DNA from 4 places in the Peribacillus sp. N1 genome. Region 3 is predicted to be linked to each of the others. Evidence: riboswitches for the same ligand, from Rfam matches in the RefSeq annotation. Region 3 holds a riboswitch; each other region holds the start of a gene.
The links. A riboswitch is a leader RNA that binds a small molecule or an ion and turns the genes downstream of it on or off. The one in region 3 is predicted to bind S-adenosylmethionine.
Positions count from the first base shown of each region.

Region 1: linked by a shared signal. The riboswitch ahead of mtnK (S-methyl-5-thioribose kinase) and the one ahead of metK (methionine adenosyltransferase) in region 3 are both predicted to bind S-adenosylmethionine.
Region 2: linked by a shared signal. The riboswitch ahead of mmuP (S-methylmethionine permease) and the one ahead of metK (methionine adenosyltransferase) in region 3 are both predicted to bind S-adenosylmethionine.
Region 4: linked by a shared signal. The riboswitch ahead of ACYP5M_RS19325 (methionine biosynthesis PLP-dependent protein) and the one ahead of metK (methionine adenosyltransferase) in region 3 are both predicted to bind S-adenosylmethionine.

Region 1 is NZ_BAAHZO010000001.1:1,256,473-1,259,643, reverse strand. It holds gene mtnA (S-methyl-5-thioribose-1-phosphate isomerase) at 1-485, opposite strand, end outside; gene mtnK (S-methyl-5-thioribose kinase) at 500-1,702, opposite strand; SAM riboswitch class I at 1,781-1,934, opposite strand; gene ACYP5M_RS05965 (carbon-nitrogen family hydrolase) at 2,006-2,788, opposite strand; gene ACYP5M_RS05960 (pyridoxal phosphate-dependent aminotransferase) at 2,888-3,171, shown strand, end outside.
Region 2 is NZ_BAAHZO010000001.1:1,098,644-1,101,814, forward strand. It holds gene mmuP (S-methylmethionine permease) at 1-1,273, opposite strand, end outside; SAM riboswitch class I at 1,357-1,459, opposite strand; gene ACYP5M_RS05165 (flavin reductase family protein) at 1,684-2,292, opposite strand; gene ACYP5M_RS05170 (alpha/beta hydrolase) at 2,310-2,918, opposite strand; gene ACYP5M_RS05175 (ring-cleaving dioxygenase) at 2,918-3,171, opposite strand, start outside.
Region 3 is NZ_BAAHZO010000007.1:33,634-36,804, reverse strand. It holds gene metK (methionine adenosyltransferase) at 263-1,456, opposite strand; SAM riboswitch class I at 1,620-1,781, opposite strand; gene pckA (phosphoenolpyruvate carboxykinase (ATP)) at 2,199-3,171, shown strand, end outside.
Region 4 is NZ_BAAHZO010000005.1:165,347-168,517, reverse strand. It holds gene metC (cystathionine beta-lyase) at 1-310, opposite strand, end outside; gene ACYP5M_RS19325 (methionine biosynthesis PLP-dependent protein) at 307-1,419, opposite strand; SAM riboswitch class I at 1,506-1,619, opposite strand; gene fumC (class II fumarate hydratase) at 1,948-3,171, shown strand, end outside.

The DNA of each region.
Region 1 (3,171 bases), on a different contig from region 3:
GCGTTGCAATGCGTTAGAATGGAATCTCCTCTAGTGAATAAGGATAAACCATGTTCCCCGATTTTCCTGCACATTTCTTCATCTTCAGCAAAGATGGCTTTAGCCTCCGATATAAGTGCTTCCTTGGCAGTTGAAATGCTTTGCGCATCTTCCAGAGTATTTTCCATCCTCCTTAACGCCCAAAAAAGGTTGACAGCGGTTGGCCGTGATGATGCGAGTTTTTCAATATGCCTTGATACATTTTTCTTGAATTCGGCTAATTCAGCGGTTGTTTCCTGTTTCGCACCAAGTGCAACACCAAATGCTGCCGTCAGTCCAATTGCTGGGGCACCGCGAACTTTTAATGTCAAAATGCTGTCATACACATCATCAACAGAATGAAGTTCAATGAATTCTGTTATGGAAGGAAGGGCTTGTTGATTTAATAATGTAATATGGGTATCAGCCCATTGTACCGAATAAGGTAATGGTGCATGTGTTGTCATGTGCAGGTCTCCTTTTAAATGGTTGAATAAGATGGCAGTGTACGTTGCTTCAAGGCTTCAATGACAGCTGAAACATCCAATTCTTCCCGTTTTTTAATTAAAAAAACACCGATTTCCAATGTAGCCGTTTTGGCAGCGATCCTTGTTTCTTTATCTTCATTGACATTTAAATCGGCAACGTGGGAAAGTCCGATGGTTCGCCGAATCAGTTCACAGCCGGCAAAGCCGAATGCATCTTTTTTGAATTTTGTCAGTAAATAAGGCAGATAACCTTTCACATGACGAAATGGGCTTTTATTTTGACCTTCCCATAATTCGGAATAAGTTTCTTCAAAGGCATTCCAAAATTCATTAAGGTGTGTGAAAATCTCTTCCTTTCCAACGCTATTACGTGTGACTGCCTGAAAGAGAAGGTTGGCAGTGTATTGACCAAGGTCAAAACCAACTGGACCATAAAAAGCGAATTCTGGATCGATAACCTTTGTTTCAGTTTCACTTGCAAATATACTTCCAGTATGTAAATCTCCATGAAGCAAGGCTTCCTGCTCGGTTTCAAAGCTTTGTTTCAGCTTAGCGACCTCAAGGATCACTTCTTTATCATTCCATATATTTTTGGCGGCATCAGTCAATTCCACCTCGAAATCTCCCGGGAGTTCCTCAAAAAATGGATCCGTGAAAATGAAGACCTCAGTGATTTTGCAGAGTTCGGGATTCGTGAAATGTCGGGCAACTTCCTTTTTGGCAGAGGGTTCTAAATGATAATCGGATGTATAAAATGCCGTTTTCGCAACATATTCACCAATATGCTGTGAAAGCAATGGATATGAATCGCCTTCAATCAATCCTGTTCTAACGATTTTCAAATGGGATAAATCCTCCATGACCGTGATGGCAAGCTTTTCATCAGAATAATAGACTTGCGGTACGAATTCTGGGCAATAACTTCTGAAATGAATCAGCGCATTCGCTTCAATGGCAGCCCTTTTCAATGTCAGCGGCCAGCCTTCGCCAAGTACCTTGGCATAAGGAACCGCTTGTTTAATGATAATTCCTTTATTTGTGACTGTGTCTGTAATATGAAAAACATAATTTAAGTTTCCATCGCCGATTTCTTTACATGTTAAACTTGCATCCGCATTGACCAACCCAAGTTTTTTTGCAAGGGTTATAGCTGTTTCGTTTGTCAATCTCTTAAAATTTGAATGGTTTTGAGTCATTCTTTTCCCCTCCGGATTCAAAATAAGAATAAAAAAGCCTCTTTCATATAGAAAGAGGCAGAAGTTTTGGCTTCGGACCTCTTATCTTCCAGAATATGAATTCTGGTGGAATTAGCACCGTGCTCTGTGGATTTTATAATCCGGCGGTGAATCCGCCCCATTTCACAATGGTATTACAGTCGGTTGCTGGGCTTCATAGGGCCTTTATCCCTCAGCCTGCTCTTGATAAGAGTAAATGTTTTCTGAAATTTTAATCTTCGGGAAAATAATATCAACTTTTTAAATAGTTTGTCAATGGGTAATTTAATAAAAATCAGGACGGCGATCTTCGAATACAGGTATTTTGTTACGTGCTTCCGTAACTTTATTGAAGTCCAAGGTGCCTGTCAGGAGTTCGTTTCCTTCTCCGGCTTCACTTATGATATTTCCCCAAGGATCAATAATCAGGGAATGACCGGCAAATATATTATTGACATCAGAGCCTGAGCGATTAACGGCTACTACATAGGCTTGGTTCTCGATGGCACGGCTAATCAATAAGGCTCTCCAGTGATCGAGTCTCGGCTTTGGCCATTCAGCCGTAACGAATAGAACTTCGGCGCCTTTAGCGGTATGGGCTCGCTGCCATTCAGGAAAACGGATGTCATAACAAATGAAACCAGCACATATTTTTTCATCAAGAGTAAATAAACCATCCTTTTCTCCTGGCTTCAGGAAATGATGTTCATCCATTAACTGAAATAAGTGAAGCTTATCATATTCTTTTATGAGATTTCCCTGTTTATCGATGATGATCATGGTGTTATAGATTCCCTTGCCCGTTTTTTTCGCAATGGAACCGCCTACGATGTGAATCTCGTGTTTCCTTGCCTGTGTTTTAAGAAATTCAATCGTTTTTTCCGCCTCTTGATCAGCAATCTCATTTAACCTGCTTAAGTCGTATCCGGTTGTCCAAAGCTCTGGTAAAATGACGATATCGGGTTCTGACCGTGCTGCTTTTTCCAACCATTGTTCCGCAACCTGAAAATTGATATCCGGTTGCCCGAATGCTATATCCATTTGAATACAAGCTATTTTCCACTTCATCGTTTAAAACCCCCACATGTAAAAAATGCTTTACAAGACTATGATAAACATATATCATTTGTGTCTAGAATTTCAAGAAATTTCAGAGAAGGTGTATAAATGGTGCAATTCGAAAAATCCAGACAGCTTCAGGACCTGCCCAAGCAGTTTTTTGCCTCACTAGTCGCAAAAGTCAATGCCATCACGGAGCAAGGACATGATGTCATTAATTTAGGCCAGGGAAACCCTGATCAGCCGACACCAGACCATATCGTGAAAAGCTTGCAGTCTGCCGCTGAAAAAACGATTAATCATAAATATTCGCCATTCCGGGGGCATCAATATTTAAAAGATGCTGCTGCCGTCTTTTATGAACGTGAATTCGGTGTCAAGCTGGATCCGAA
Region 2 (3,171 bases), on a different contig from region 3:
TTCCTATGCAAGAAGCTAGGCATAGCATAAAAGAAACGATTGGTACGAGTGGATATAATGGCGTTCGATAAGCTAAGTCATTTACTGAATTTCCTTCGTTTATATATCGTCTGCGAAATAGAAATTGCGACATGCTAATACTCATCCAAACTACAACAACGGCTAGTCCAGAAATGGATACAAGCACTATGTAAACAGTATCCGGTGCAATAATACTCGAAAACAGGGCTAAGCAGCCGCCCAACATACTGAAAAGGACTGCATTTATCGGAACTCCCCGTTTTGTCAATTTTGCAAATATTGGTGATATAGTTTCCTTATCTGCAAGTGACCAAAGCATTCTGGATGCCGCATACAGTCCTGAGTTTGCAGCAGACAAAATGGCAGTTAATATAACAAAGTTCATAATATCCGCTGCATATGGCACACCAATCCGTTCAAGAACTGCCACAAAGGGGCTTTCTAATACGCTTGCATCCGAAATAGGCAATAATGCGGATAATACAACGATGGTTCCTACAAAAAAGATAATCAATCTCCATAATGTCATACGGATTGCCTTTGGTATCGTTTTTTCTGGATTCACAGTTTCTCCAGCTGCAATTCCAATTAATTCAGTTCCAGAGAATGCGAAATTCACCGCAAGCATCGTCATTATAATGGCAAAAGCACCATTCGGAAATAAACCTTCACTTGTAAAATTGGAGAATAACGGAGCGGATTGTGAATGAATTATTGGAATGAAACCTAGCATTGCCGCTGCTCCCAAAATAATGAAAATCACAATGGCAAATACCTTTATAGACGCAAACCAGAATTCGGATTCAGCGAAAAATTTAACGGTCCACGCATTTAATGCCAAAACCAATATGGCAAATAGTGCACTCCATATCCAGACATTGATTGATGGAAACCATCTCTGCATCAACAATCCTGCAGCCGTGAATTCCGAACCAAGTGCAACTGTCCAAGTTAGCCAATACAACCAGGCTACTGTATACCCTGTCCCAGGACCTATGTATTTAGCTGAGTAGCTATGAAACGCACCTGTCTCGGGCATATGTACTGCCAGTTCCCCTAGACATAGCATGACTAGATAAACCACTAATGCCCCAATCAGATACGAAAGGATGGTGCCAAACGGGCCTGCCTGTTGAATCGTATAACCCGAACTTAAGAATAAACCTGTTCCAATCACCCCGCCAAGCGATAGCATTATTATATGCCGTGCCTGCATTTTCCTTTGAAAATCATGCTTCCTTTTGTTCTCCATTCTTACTCTCCTTTATCTTGCATCCAGAAAAAACGAAAACGCACTCTAAAAAAGAGTGCGTTACTGACAAATAAACACGTACGGTCTTATCTATCAAGGTTTCACCCCCTGGAATTAGCACAGTGTCATTGCAGACCTGTTGCTGAGGTTTCATAGGGCCAGTCCCTCCACCTCTCTGGATAAGAAATTATTTTTTTATAACTTTATCAATCTATGAAAAAATTGTCAAGTTTTGTTTCGGTTTGTAAAGACTTCCTTTAAAATCCAAACGATCAACGCACCTTTGGCATAGATATGAACTTGTTTTTGGAACAGTCGCTTACATTATAGAATTGTAAATAATGCTAACCGGGAATAATTTTTAAAAAATGACGACACCTTAAAAGATGACGCCATTTTTCTTATATTCCTTAAGGTCTTTCAATTTCAAATAATTCTCCTAGTTTTGTATAAGTATGACCCGCTAATCTTGCTACTGGTTTTAGCCGCTTCTGGTCAATTCGGCCATTATGGTAAATCTCCTGCTCTATATGATAGCAGACTATTTTCCCTATCAATAAATCACAACCAGGTTTATTCTTGGAACCTGCCAAAGGTATCGCATGCTCCAATGTGCATTCAAAGCGTACCTTCGCTTCTTGCAATCCTGGTACCGACACCTTATCACTAACAGCCTGAGTGAAATTGGTAAGACCCAATTCACTTTCGTCAGACGGGAGTTCCTTGGCCGTTCGATTTGCATCAGCAACATTGTCTTCATCAGTGATATGAACAACGAATTCACCTGTTTGAATTGCATTTCGGGCCGTGTCCTTAAAAACTCCTTCTTTCCGTTGAACAGAAATGGAAATCATCGGAGGATTGGAACTGACTATGTTAAAAAAACTGAACGGCGCTATATTGATTGTACCGGTTTCGGATTGTGTCGTGACCAGGGCTATTGGTCTCGGTATGATGCTTCCAGTCAAAAACTTATAATTTTCCCGTTCTGTAAGACTTTCAGGATTTACTGAAATCATCTTCATCCCTCTCATTCTTATAAAAAGTTCTTTTGAAACCATGAACTTGCTGCATCAACCTCTGTACGTGTTAACTGATGACCGTAATTTTCCCAGTGAACGTCCACCGCAGCACCCGCTTGCAGTAAAATCCGATTAAGTTCATCAGTTTCTGCTGCGGGGCATATCGGATCGTTTTTACCTGCAGCAATGAATACAGGTATATCCGATAGGGACGGCAAAGCAATCCCGCGTCTAGGCACCATTGGATGATGAAGAATCGCTCCTTTTAATGCCCCTTCGAAATGGAACATCAAACTTGCTGCTATGTTTGCACCATTAGAATAACCTAATGCCACCACTCTGTCACGATCGAAGTCATATTGTCCGGACGCTGATTCCAAGAAGTCATAAAGCTCCTTCGTACGGAAAATCAAATCTTCTTCATCAAAAACTCCTTCAGCCAGCCGGCGGAAATAACGGGGCATTCCGTTTTCAAGTACATTTCCCCGTACGCTGAGTACGGATGATCCCGGTGAAACCATCTCCGATAATGGCAAAAGATCCGTTTCCGTTCCCCCAGTGCCATGTAAAAGCAAAAGCAACGGTGCATCTGGATTACTTCCTTTTTGAAAAATATGCTTCATCATTTATCCTCCTCTAGTACCCTCGGCACTGCCGGCAGTAACGTTTTCTCCATAATTTCCCTTTTTTCTTCAAGCCATGGCGGCAGCATTAATTTACTACCCATCGTTTCCTTCGTTTCATCATGAGCAAAGCCAGGTGGATCTGTGGCAACTTCAAAGAGTATGCCTCCATCTTCCCTGAAATAAATGGCATCGAAGTATTGGCGGTCTTTAAAGGGTGTCACGCCATAGCCATGGTTTGCGATATGTTCCC
Region 3 (3,171 bases):
AGTATACGCTCTAAACTCACGAGTATACGCTCTAAAATCTCGAGTATACGCTCTAAAATCTCGAGTACTTGCTACAAACTCTCGAGTAACGCTTCAACCTCACGATTTGATGACCCAAACAAACTTGTAAACGACTTTAACTCACGAGTTTTGCACGTATTTTATATTTCTTTGGGATTTCTTGAATTATTCCCGCTGACGGCAAAATTAATCCACAAAAAAAAGGTGTCCCGCAAATTGCGGGACACCTTTTTTATATGATTTACGCTTGTGCTTTTAATGTTTCTGCTTTGTCCGTGCGTTCCCATGGAAGATCGACATCTGTACGGCCAAAGTGTCCGTAAGCAGCTGTTTGTTTGTAGATCGGGCGACGAAGGTCAAGCATTTTGATGATGCCAGCTGGACGAAGGTCGAAGTTAGCACGAACTAGGTCAACAAGGACTTCTTCGCTAACTGTACCAGTTCCGAACGTATCAATTGAAATCGATACAGGCTCTGCCACACCGATTGCGTATGCCAATTGAACTTCCGCTTTGTCGGCAAGGCCGGCTGCCACGATGTTTTTCGCAACATAACGAGCAGCGTATGCAGCAGAACGGTCAACTTTAGTAGCATCCTTACCAGAGAATGCACCGCCGCCGTGACGAGCGTATCCACCGTAAGTATCAACGATGATTTTACGTCCAGTAAGACCAGCATCCCCTTGAGGTCCGCCAATTACGAAACGGCCAGTCGGGTTGATGAAGTATTTAGTTTGAGCATCGATCAATTCAGCTGGAACGACCGCTTTGATCACATGTTCTTTTAGATCGGCTTGAATTTGTTCAAGCGTAATTTCAGCATCATGCTGTGTAGAGATAACGATTGTATCTACACGTACAGGACGGTTATTCTCATCATATTCCACAGTTACCTGTGTTTTACCATCAGGGCGTAAGTAAGCAAGAGTTTCATCTTTACGAACTTGAGCCAGGCGGAATGAAAGTTTATGCGCCAATGAAATCGGAAGCGGCATAAGCTCTTCTGTTTCATTACAAGCAAATCCGAACATAAGACCTTGGTCCCCTGCACCGATTGCATCGATTTCTTCCTCTGACATGTTTCCTTCACGAGCTTCCAATGCTTTATCGACTCCAGCTGCGATATCGGCAGACTGCTCATCAATGGAACTCAACACTGCACAAGTTTCAGCATCGAAACCGTATTTCGCACGTGTGTAGCCAATTCCTTTAATCGTATCACGAACGATACGCGGAATATCCACGTAAGCGGACGTTGTAATTTCACCAGCAACAAGTACAAGGCCTGTTGTTACACTAGTTTCACACGCAACACGTGCATTTGCATCCTTAGCTAGGATAGCATCTAAAATGGAATCTGAAATCTGATCACAAATTTTGTCCGGATGGCCCTCTGTAACAGATTCAGAAGTAAATAGACGTTTCTTTGACATCATATTTCCTCCTTGGAAGTTAGTATGTTGTAGGCATAAGCCTGATTTTTACGGAACTCGTTTCCCTCATTAGTTTCAACTATAGACACAGAATTACTTATGAAAAACACAAAAACCTTCCCTGGCAAATGAGGAAAGGTTTAAAATTCTGTCTTCTATCCTTTCACTCTTATCGTTCAAGGGTTTTTACCTTGCTCAGGTTAGCACCATCACCACTATTCCTTGAAGATCTTCGCTTTATTTTCGGCGATCGATCTTGGAGTCAAGTTCAATATGGCAGGTTGCTGGGTTTCAAAGGGCCTGTCCCTCCACCAACTCGGGATAAGAGAATCCGTACAATTTAAGATATTATCGTATCTGGTTGGAATTTGTCAATGCTTTTCTAAAAAGAACATTTCCGCCCAGTATGGCTTTCTTTTGAAAAAAGTGTTGATACAGCGTTTTTGAAGGGTTTACAATGCAAAATACGAATAGAAATGTTGGAAATTGCCATTAATAATAAGTATTAAGCATACGAAAAACGACTTCACCATTGGAAATATATTGCTTACTTACTTCCTATTAAAATAAAATTGACTTCATTAAAGTATATGTGATAATCCTGACTCGGTTCCTGCCGGAATAAAATGATTAACGTGTCCAGCTGAAAATAATCACAAATTAGAAGAAATAGTATAGACTATTTAAATGAATGTGTTATACTAATTGTAATCTAAAAACTTAAACAAAGGAAGGTACCTCATATATGAATTCTGTAGATGTTTCTAATGAGTTACACCAGTTATTAACAGGAAACAATGTGCAAACTCAACTTTCAGTTCCTCAATTGGTCGAAAAAGTATTAAGCAGAAATGAAGGCGTTTTAACATCAACCGGCGCAGTAAAAGCTGAAACCGGCAAATATACTGGTCGTTCACCTAAAGATAAATTTATCGTGGAAGAAGCATCCGTTAAAGATAAAATCGATTGGGGTTCAGTGAACCAGCCAATTTCCGAAGATGTGTTCAATAAACTATATAATAAAGTAGTTGACTACCTAAAAGCAAAAGAAGAGATTTTTGTTTTTAAAGGTTTCGCTGGTGCAGACGAATCATCTCGTCTTCCAATCCGTGTTGTTAATGAATATGCTTGGCATAACCTTTTCGCCCATACTTTGTTCATCCGTCCAAATGAAGAGGAACTAAGAGGTCACGAAGCTGAATTCACAATCCTTTCTGCACCTAACTTCAAAGCAGACCCAGAAGTGGACGGAACCACTTCCGAAACTTTCATCATCGTTTCATTTGAACGACGTACCATCCTGATCGGCGGAACGGAATATGCAGGAGAAATGAAAAAATCGATCTTCTCGATCATGAACTACTTACTTCCAGAGGCTGGAATCCTTCCAATGCATTGCTCTGCTAACGTAGGACGTGAAGGGGACGTCGCTTTATTCTTCGGTCTGTCCGGTACAGGCAAAACAACTTTATCAGCAGACACTAGCCGTAAACTGATTGGCGATGACGAGCACGGCTGGTCTTCTAATGGCGTATTCAACATCGAAGGCGGCTGCTATGCGAAAACGATCAATCTTTCACGTGAAAAAGAACCACAAATTTTCGATGCAATCCGTTTCGGTGCCGTATTGGAAAATGTTGTTGTTGATCCGGATACACGTGAAGCGAACTATGATGACAGTTCATTGACTGAAAACACTCGTGCTGCTTACCAAATGC
Region 4 (3,171 bases), on a different contig from region 3:
CATACACATCTTCGGAAATGACGATATGGTCTCCGGCAGACAATAGCAGGAAGGCTGTTGAAATGGCAGCCATACCTGATGAAAAGGCAAAGCCGTGAGTGCCTTCCTCTAAATCGGCAATGATATCTTCAAGTGCCTCGCGAGTTGGGTTCCCGCTTCTGCTGTAGTCATATTTGCCGAATTGATCGATATCCGATTGATGGAACGTCGATGCATGCTGAATGGGGACGCTCACACCGCCCGTTGCCGGATCGAATTTATGTTGATTATGAAGTAATTTCGTTTCAAAGCTAAAATCATGACCTGTCATCGTAGTGCCTCCCTTTTTACATGTGCGAATGCTTGCTGCAGGTCGCCAATCAAATCATCGCTATCCTCGATGCCAACGGAGAAGCGAAGCAGGCGATTACAAACCCCATTTGCCGTTCTGACTTCAAGCGGTATATCGGCATGTGTTTGTGTGGCAGGATAGGTGATGAAGCTTTCAACCCCTCCAAGGCTTTCTGCAAAGGAAATTAATGAGAGCGATTGTAAAAATGGGTTGACCGCCGCTTCATCAATGATGCGGAAAGAAATCATGCCGCCTCTGCCGGGATACAATACATCAGTGACACAATCATGCTCCGATAAGTAATCTACAAGTATCTTAGCATTCTTTTCATGACGCTCCATCCGCAATGCCAGGGTTTTCATTCCGCGCATCAACAGCCAAGAATCAAATGGGCTCAAGACAGCTCCAGTACCATTATGATGGAAGGCAAGTGCATCACATAATTCAGCGCCGCTAGCAACGATCAGTCCCGCGAGCACATCATTATGACCACCGAGATACTTGGTTGCACTATGAATCACAATATCCGCTCCAAGCACGATGGGTTGTTGAATAAGAGGCGTGTAAAAAGTGTTATCAACGATTAACAATAAATTATATCGTTTGGCCAATGCCGCAACGGCGCTAATGTCCGTTTGCTGCATAAGGGGGTTAGTGGGAGTTTCGATGAAGATGGCTTTCGTGTGAGGAGTGATGGCTTTTTCGATATCCTCCAAACAACAAGTGTTTACATAGTCACACTGCAATCCCCATTTTTTAAAACCTTGTTCTAACAGACGATATGTACCGCCATAAAGATCTTCGCTGACAATCCATGCATCCCCGGATTTAAAAAGGGCAAGAATAGTGGAGATGGCGGCCATTCCTGAACTGCAGGCATAACCTTGGTCTCCTTTTTCCAGATCGGCGATGGATCGCTCCAATAGCTGGCGTGTAGGGTTACCAGTCCTTGTGTAGTCGAATCCCGTCGATTGGCCAATTCCTTCGTGACGAAAAGCTGTTGAAAAGTATACCGGCGGATTGACTGTTCCTGTCGCCGTTTCGCTGCGATTTCCTAATTGAGCAAGATATGTTTCAGATTTGTACATGGTTTTCACTGCTCCTTTGAGTTATATAAAATAAAAAAAAGTCTTCTTTAAGAAGAAGACTTTGATTAAGTAGGGACGAGTCATTCTTCTTATCTTCCAAGTTCACAAACTTGTGGAATTAGCACCTTTTCATTGGTTTGAAACAAATGAAGGTTGCTGAGGTGTCATCGGGCCATTCCCTCTACCTCTCTCGATAAGAGTTTAGATTATTCAATTTCTTTTGAATTTACTATATATACAAAATACTGTCAAGGACATTTTGGGAGTGATAATGCTTTGATGTTCATGACCAGGTCAATTGGAGCCTAGCGGTGTCTACACTTTATGTGTCTAAAAAGAATAATTGAATTTTCATATAAACATGAATGGAACTTGGATTTTTCAGAAAACATGGAAAGGGTCAGCGGGATATTTTTGCTTTAAAATAATAAAGTTTGTACAATGTATGGAGAGAAAGAATAATCCGACATTATTCATTTCATATGCAAAAGGTCTTCAATGAATAGTGCAAACATAGGAGGAGAACACATGGAATACAGAATCGAACGAGATACGATGGGTGAAGTGAAAGTTCCTGCTGATAAATATTGGGGAGCACAAACTGAGAGAAGCCGTAACAATTTCAAAATAGGTAACGAAAAAATGCCGATTGAATTAGTTCGTGCATTTGCATACGTTAAACAAGCTGCGGCAAAGGTGAACTATGATCTTGGTGATCTTTCCGAAGTTAAAAAGAATGCCATCGTCAAGATTTGCGGGGAAATCCTTGAAGGTACGCTTGATGAACATTTCCCGCTTGTAGTTTGGCAAACGGGAAGCGGCACGCAAAGTAATATGAACGTGAACGAAGTGGTCGCTAACAAAGGGAATGAGTGGTTAAAAGAAAATGGTGAATCTGAAACCCTTCACCCGAATGATGATGTTAACAAGGCGCAAAGCTCAAATGATACTTTCCCGACCGCCATGCATATTGCAGCCTTTATGGAAGTCGCTGAAAAATTGGTCCCTGCCATCAAAGCCCTTCGTGATACATTCGATACAAAAGAAAAAGAATTTTGGGATGTAGTGAAAATTGGCCGGACACATCTTCAAGATGCTACTCCATTAACATTAGGACAAGAAATTTCCGGTTGGAAAGCGATGCTCGATAAGGATCTAGCGATGATTGAAGAAAGCAGCCAAAAATTATTGAACCTTGCTCTAGGCGGAACGGCTGTAGGAACCGGAATCAATACAAAAAAAGAATTCCCGGGACTCTCTGCCAAACAAATTGCAGCAGATACAGGATACCCTTTTGTCACATCTGATAATAAGTTCCATGCATTGACTAGCCATAACGAAATCGTCTACGCACACGGTGCTTTGAAAGCATTGGCGGCGGATTTAATGAAAATTGCGAACGATGTCAGATGGCTTGCAAGTGGACCAAGAAGCGGAATCGGCGAAATAGCCATTCCGGAAAACGAACCGGGCAGCTCCATCATGCCAGGTAAAGTCAATCCAACACAAAGTGAAGCGCTTACCATGATTGCAACACAAATCGTTGGTAACGATGCTACAATTGGCTTTGCAGCAAGTCAAGGTAACTTTGAATTGAATGTATTCAAACCAGTCATCATCTATAACTTCCTGCAGACGGTCAAATTATTGACGGAAGGCATTCATTCATTCAACGACAATTGTGCGGTAGGCATCACTGCAAATGAAGATAAAATCAAAGAAAATGTAGAACGTTCCCTTATGTTGGTGACA